DNA from 3 places in the Actinocorallia libanotica genome. Region 2 is predicted to be linked to each of the others. Evidence: riboswitches for the same ligand, from Rfam matches in the RefSeq annotation. Region 2 holds a riboswitch; each other region holds the start of a gene.
What was found. Region 2 has a riboswitch for S-adenosylmethionine ahead of ABD140_RS21540 (PPOX class F420-dependent oxidoreductase). Riboswitches for the same ligand answer to the same signal wherever they lie in the genome.
Positions count from the first base shown of each region.

Region 1: linked by a shared signal. The riboswitch ahead of thrC (threonine synthase) and the one ahead of ABD140_RS21540 (PPOX class F420-dependent oxidoreductase) in region 2 are both predicted to bind S-adenosylmethionine.
Region 3: linked by a shared signal. The riboswitch ahead of ABD140_RS04345 (aminotransferase class V-fold PLP-dependent enzyme) and the one ahead of ABD140_RS21540 (PPOX class F420-dependent oxidoreductase) in region 2 are both predicted to bind S-adenosylmethionine.

Region 1 is NZ_BAAAHH010000048.1:9,994-12,188, forward strand. It holds gene thrC (threonine synthase) at 1-954, opposite strand, end outside; SAM riboswitch class I at 970-1,110, opposite strand; gene ABD140_RS35130 (alpha,alpha-trehalose-phosphate synthase (UDP-forming)) at 1,290-2,195, shown strand, end outside.
Region 2 is NZ_BAAAHH010000018.1:56,248-58,442, forward strand. It holds gene ABD140_RS21535 (2'-5' RNA ligase family protein) at 7-810, opposite strand; gene ABD140_RS21540 (PPOX class F420-dependent oxidoreductase) at 807-1,265, opposite strand; SAM riboswitch class I at 1,405-1,519, opposite strand; gene ABD140_RS21545 (TetR/AcrR family transcriptional regulator) at 1,539-2,195, opposite strand, start outside.
Region 3 is NZ_BAAAHH010000002.1:276,777-278,971, forward strand. It holds gene ABD140_RS04345 (aminotransferase class V-fold PLP-dependent enzyme) at 1-1,154, opposite strand, end outside; SAM riboswitch class IV at 1,200-1,314, opposite strand; gene ABD140_RS04350 (PIG-L family deacetylase) at 1,336-2,139, opposite strand; gene ABD140_RS04355 (hypothetical protein) at 2,145-2,195, opposite strand, start outside.

The sequences.
Region 1 (2,195 bases), on a different contig from region 2:
CGTCCGGCGCACCGCGTCCAGCACGTAGGGGCCGTCGGCGGGGTTGCCGATCGCCAGCGACTTGGCGATGGTGTCGGGCTTGACCGGCCGCACCACGTCGTGGCCCGCCTTGAAGGCGGCCGAGACGGGGCTGCACCCCTCGGCCTGGGCGCCGAACACCTTGTAGGGCTTGTCCTCGACCAGTCCGAGCTTGATCAGCTCCTGGAACGCCTTGTCGATCTTGGTCAGCTGGGAGCCGGACGCGATCGGGACGACGATCTGGTCGGGCAGCCGCCAGCCGAGCTGCTCGGCGATCTCGTAGCCCAGGGTCTTGGAGCCCTCGGCGTAGTACGGGCGGACGTTCACGTTCACGAACGCCCAGTCCTCCTGCTCGCCCGCGAGCTCCGAGGCGAGCCGGTTGACGTCGTCGTAGTTGCCGTCGACCGTCACGAACGTGCCGTCGTACACGGCGGTCGTGATGATCTTCTGCTGCTCCAGGTCGGAGGGCACGAACACGGCGCTGCGGATGCCGGCGCGGGCCGCGGCGGCGGCGACGGCGTTGGCGAGGTTGCCGGTGGAGGGGCAGGCCAGCACCTTGAAGCCCAGCTCGCGGGCGGCGGCCAGGGCGACGCCGACCACGCGGTCCTTGAAGGAGTGGGTGGGGTTGCCGCTGTCGTCCTTGACCCACAGGGACTGCAGCCCCAGCGCGGAGGCGAGCTGGTCGGCCTTCACCAGCCGGGTGAAGCCGGGCTCGGTGTTGGGGATCTCCGCGACGTTCGAGGGAACCGGCAGCAGGTCCTTGTAGCGCCAGATGTTGCGCGGCCCCGCCTCGATGGACTCGCGCGTCACGCCGCTGAGGTCGTAGGAGACCTCCAGCGGCCCGAAACACTCCGAGCAGGCGTAGTAGGGGCCGAGTTCGACGGTGTTTCCGCACTCGCGGCAGATCAGCGCGGTGGCGTTACCCAGGTCGGGCATGGGTGCGAGGCCTCTCCCTCATCTTTCCTGCGCCACTTTGGTCACAGGCCGGAGTTGGCACCTCGTCCCGGCCGAAGCCTCGCATGGGCGCGAAGGCGAGCCGGGAGGGTTGCCGGGGCTTCGCAGGGCCGGTCCCTCCACCCCTCTGGATGAGCGCCCGTGAAGAAGACTCACGGGCTGTATGAAGTTGTGTGCCGACTTTATCGCAGGTGTCCGTTTAAGAGCACAGGGGGTCTCACTCCTTGGACGTGCCCTGCTGTTAGCTTGATCACTCTCCGGCCGGTGGGAACGGTCCTCCCCTCGGCGGCCGGGATCCGGCGTGCGAGACTCGGGCCATGCAGGTACTCGTCGCCAGCAACCGCGGTCCGGTGTCCTTCTCCCTGTCCGAAGAGGGCGCGCTGGCCATGCGCCGCGGCGGCGGGGGCCTGGTCTCCGGGCTCGCCTCGGTGGCCGCCGGGACCGACCTGGTCTGGGTGTGCGCCGCGCTGTCGGAGGCCGACCGGCTCGCCGCCCGCCAGGACCCGTCCGGCCGGCTCGACCGGGCCGGGCACGAGACGGGCGCCGTCCGGATGCTGGACATCCCCGAGACGACGTTCCAGCGCGCCTACAACTCGGTGGCCAACTCCACCCTCTGGTTCGTCCACCACCTGCTCTACGACACCCCGAACGAGCCGCACTTCGACAGCACGTTCCGGCGCGACTGGCAGTCGTACGAGGCGTACGACTCGGCGTTCGCCGACGCCCTGGCCCAGGACGCCGAGCGCGGCGCCAAGGTCGCCGTCCAGGACTACCACCTGGCCCTGGTCCCCCGGATGCTGCGCGAGCGCCGCCCCGACCTGCGCATCGCCCACTTCTCGCACACCCCGTGGGCGCCGCCGGAGTACTTCCGCCTGCTGCCCGACGACATCGCCGCCGCCGTGCTGGAGGGCATCCTCGGCGCCGACCACGCCGGCTTCCTGTGCGACCGGTGGGCCGAGTCCTTCCTGGACTGCTGCGAGGCGGTCCTGGGCGCCAAGGTCGACAGGTTCGCCCGCACCGTCCGCCACCAGGGGCGCGTCACCCGCGTCGGCGTGCACTCCCTGGGCGTGGACGGCCTGGAACTGCGCGAGCGCGCGGACCGCGACGACGTCGCCGACCGCCGCGCCGCACTGCTGGAGCAGACCGGCGGCCGCCAGATGATCCTGCGCATCGACCGCACCGAGCTGTCCAAGAACATCGTCCGCGGCCTGGCCGCCTACTGG
Region 2 (2,195 bases):
CCTTCATCAGCCGGGTGCTGCCGCCCGTCCCGCCCCCGGAGCGTGATCGGTGTCGTCGGCCAGTTCGAAGGAACGGTGACGGTGCCACGCGCCATCCTCGAAGACGACCAGGTCGACGGACGTGATGGCGGCTGAGAACGGCAGGCGGCTTGAAAGGTCCTTGTCGACCTGTTCGAAGATGTGCTCGGGTTGGCGGATCGCCACGGTCAGGTGCGGGGGCGTGTCCGGGTACTTACCGCCATAGGGCGGGCGGTCGGGCCAGCGCGTGACGACGTCCTGAGTCATACGGCTGAACGGATCGGCGGGCTCCGGCAGCAGGCACAACAGCGAGGGCCGGCGTGCGGTGCGGCGGAACTCGGCGGTGAAACCCCGGTGACCGGCGAACACGCGCGCCAGTTCACTCACCACCGCGGTGTCGATCCGCTCGGCGTCGAGGAAGGGGAAGAGCACGGTGACGTGGGCGTGGGCGCCGGTGGAAGCCGAGCGGTCGTATCGGCTCCGCCAGCGTTCCACGACGGGTTCGGCCTCGGGGACGGCCACGACCAATGCGGTCGTCCCTGCCTGATAAGGGGTTGGCTCATCTGCCATGCCGGTGGACTCTACGCCGGATCCGAGGTCGTGTACGAGAACGAACACGGTGTCGGCAGCCGCTTCGCCCCGATCCCGGCGATGGCGACGTGTTCTTCTCCTCTTCTTCTCCTCGCGTTCGGTGAGGACCTGGAAGAGGAGCTCGGCGCTGTGCCGCAGCTCTTCATCGCCGGTCCGTCCTCGTTCGCTTCCCATCTGCTGGTCTTCGACGGCATCCCTCACCGGGAGACGTCGCGGGCGTTGTAGCCGATCAGGTGGGAGGCCTGGCGGAGTGCGGCGGGAGTGAGGTCTTCGGCTCTCCACGGCTCGATGTTCCACGCGATGATCCGATGCGGGCGTATGCGCAGGGTCTCCTTGGAGAAGGCGTCCAGGAGCGGCGGATCGAGGACGAGGATCTCGACCGTGCCGCGCAGTTCGATGCCGCGTCCGGTCTGCCCGATCGGGTTGGGGGTCGGGGCCTGGTCGTCGACGACGAGGGAGACGCGCGGATCGGCCTTGATGTTGCGGAACTTCTGGCCGGTGGTGAGATCCGGCCCGCCGATGTCGATGGTCGCGGTCTGGGCGTTCAGCCAGAAGGCCACCGGTTGGACGTGAGGAGCGCCATCGGGTCCGATCGTGGCGAGGCGTCCCAGCGGATGCTCGGTCAAGTAGGCGATCTCGGCTTCGGTGAAGATCATGTCAGGAGAATGCTTCTTCAACCGCACTTGAAGTCAAGACGGGAGGACGCGTGGTGGCTTCGCGTCGGGCACTGCCTTGGATGCGGGCCGAAGATGAGCCAGGCGATCCACAGGATGAGCCTTACCGGCTCGGCCGCGAACCTCATCGTCGAGCGATTTGCGGGGGCGGCGTTCCTGGCGTCGGCACCTTGTCCGCTCCGGGCAGGTTGCCGGACCGCCATAGGGCCAGGTCCCTCGGATCCTCTGGATGATCAACGAAGGTCGGCACGGGGTTCAGCGGCAGTGGGCGGCGGCGCTGTCGCCGTGCTGGTCCCGGGAGGAGCGGAGGCGGGCGGCGATGCCGTCGGTCAGCAGGTCGAGGGAGAACTCGAACAGCGTGTCGGGTGAGTCGGCCTCCATCTCGCCGAGTCTGGCGAGGTGGGGCAGGTTCTCCTGGTCGTGGAGCCAGGGGGGCGGTGTGTCGTTGAGGTCTGCGGGGTTCAGGTACGCCGGTGGCCGGTCGTGGAAGGAGTCCTGGAGTTCGACGAATCCGGCGACCAGGCGGAAGGTCTCCATGCAGGCTCGGTAGGCGTCCTGCAGGTCGAGCCCGATCTGGAGGAAGAGACCGAGGAGGGCGTCGACGTTGCGCAGCATGACGGGATGGCGGGCGCCGGTGATGTTCTCGCGGAGCGCCAGGGTGGTCATGCCGGGGTGGCGCCGGTAGTGGGCGCGCAGGTCCCGGCAGAACGCCCGCAGGTCTTCGTGCCACTGTGCGGAGTCCAGCGCGGCCGGCGTCCATCGGGACTCGAAGATCTCGGCGGCCACGGTGATGAGGTCGCGGCGGTCGGCCACGTAGTTGTACAGCGCCCGCGGCGACACCCCGAGCTCGGCGGCCAGTGACCGCATCGTGAGGTTCTCCGGCCCGTGGCGTCCCAGGAAGTCCAGTGCTGC
Region 3 (2,195 bases), on a different contig from region 2:
ATGCTCGCCCGCACCGCGGTGGCGTCCGGGTCGGTGCAGCCCTCCGCCCTTCCGGTGCCTCCGACGAGGTGGCGGACGAGCGGATGCGCGCAGAATTTCCCGTCACGGACGCCGATGCCGTGCTCGTTCGAGAGGTACTCCGCCACGGAACGCGCAGGATGCCCGGCCACGGTGAAGGAGACGATGCCGACACGCGGGTGGTCGGCCCCCCACAACGACAGTTCGCGCACCTCCGGAAGCTCCGCGAGGCCGGCGCGAAGCCTGCCGAGCAGCCGCTCCTCCTCGGCGACCAGGTCATCCCAGCCGGTGAGCGCCGTGCAGGCGGCGGCCAGGGCGATCGCTCCGAGCACGTTCGGCGTCCCCGCCTCGTGGCGCTGCTCGGCGTCCGAGGCCCATTCGACGCGGCCTCCCGAGCCGACCTTCCGGCTCGCCCCGCCGCCCTTCAGGTACGGGTCCGCGGCCCGCAGCCAGTCCGCACGGCCGGCGAGGACGCCCGCGCCGAACGGGGCGTACAGCTTGTGGCCCGACAGGGCGACGTAGTCGAGGTCGCTCGCGTCCAGCGGACGGTGCGGGGCGAGCTGGGCGGCGTCCACGGCGATCCGCGCGCCGTTGCGGTGCGCCACGTCGGCGAGCTCGTGGACGGGCCACAACTCACCCGTCACGTTCGAAGCCGCCGTGACGACGAGCAGGCGCGGCCCCTGCGGGCAGGCCTTCAACGCCGCGTCGGCCGCCCGCAGCGCCTCGATCGGACTCGCCGGGACGGGCAGCCGCACGGCACCACGCCACGGCAGCTGCGTGGCGTGGTGCTCGGACTCGAACACCACCACGGACGTCGGAGCGGGAAGCGCCCGCGCCAGCAGGTTGAACGAGTCGGTGGTGTTGCGGGTGAAGACGACGGCCTGCGGTCCGCCGAGGAACGCGCGGACGCTCTCCCGCGCCTCCTCGTAGGCCCGTGTCGTGACCTGCGAGGCGTATCCGGCGCCCCGGTGCACGCTGCTGTAGTACGGAAGCGCCCGTGTGACGGCCTCCTGCACGCTCTCCAGACACGGCGCCGAAGCGGCGTAGTCGAAGTTCGCGTACGGCAGGAGACCCGTCGGCACGGGCACCGGGCTGTCAGCGCCGACGACCTTCGGAATGCAGGTGAGAACGGACATGACCCAGCCTCCAGGGTTCCGGGGACCCCGGACCGTGTCAGGTGGGATCCGCGCTTGCCGGACACCCTTCGCGCCCGGCCGGGTCGTCACCCGGACCACCCCGCCGCGGAAGGAGGGTTGGCGGCCAGCAAGCCGGGGCTTGACGCTGGCACTCATGACCTGGGGGCGAATATAGCAAGTCTCAGCGGAGACCGGTGAACAGATCGTCCTCTTTTTCCGGGCCTTCTCCGCGGACCCGGATGAACGACTCCGCGCCGAAGACCAGCGGCTTCGCCTCCTCGGGAAGCATCAGCAGGAAGATGCTGTCGGTCTGGCTGGCGTGCGCCTGCAGCGCCTTGACCTTGGTGTCCGCGTACTCCGCGACGTCGACCGTCGTGGTGATGACCTCGTCGGAGACGCCGAAGTCCAGCGGCTCCGTCATGCCCATCTCCTCGGCCAGGCCGCTGGACTCGAGGTAGTCGAACATCGCCTGGAAACCCGACTGGGGGACGGCCGTGTAGTAGAGCTTGTCCGGGATACCGGTCCTCTCGGTGGCCGCGACCGCGATCCGGTGCGCCTGGATGTGGTCGGGGTGCCCGTAGCCGCCGTTCTCGTCATAGGTGACGACCACCTGCGGCCGGTACTTCTCCATCAGTTCCGCGAGCCTGCCCACGGCCGTGTCGAAATCGACGTTGGCGAAGGAGTCCGCGGCCTTGTTCGCCTCCCAGCCCTCCATTCCGGAATCGGCGTAGCCCAGCAGTTCCACATGCTCGATGCCGAGCAGCTCCGCGGACTTCTCCAGCTCCCCGAGCCGCAGGGCGCGGACCTCCGCGGGGTCGTGGCCCGGCTCTCCCGGCTTCACCCCGCCCGGGGCGTCGCCCTGCTCGCCGTTGGTGCAGGTCACCAGCACCGTGCGGATCCCGGCGGCGGCGGCCTTGGCGAGCACCCCGCCGGTACTGATCACTTCGTCGTCCGGGTGGGCGTGTACGGCCATCAACGTCAGCATGGGCTTCAGCGTACGTCGATCGGCTTCCAACCCGTCACCTTCTTCTGCCACACCTC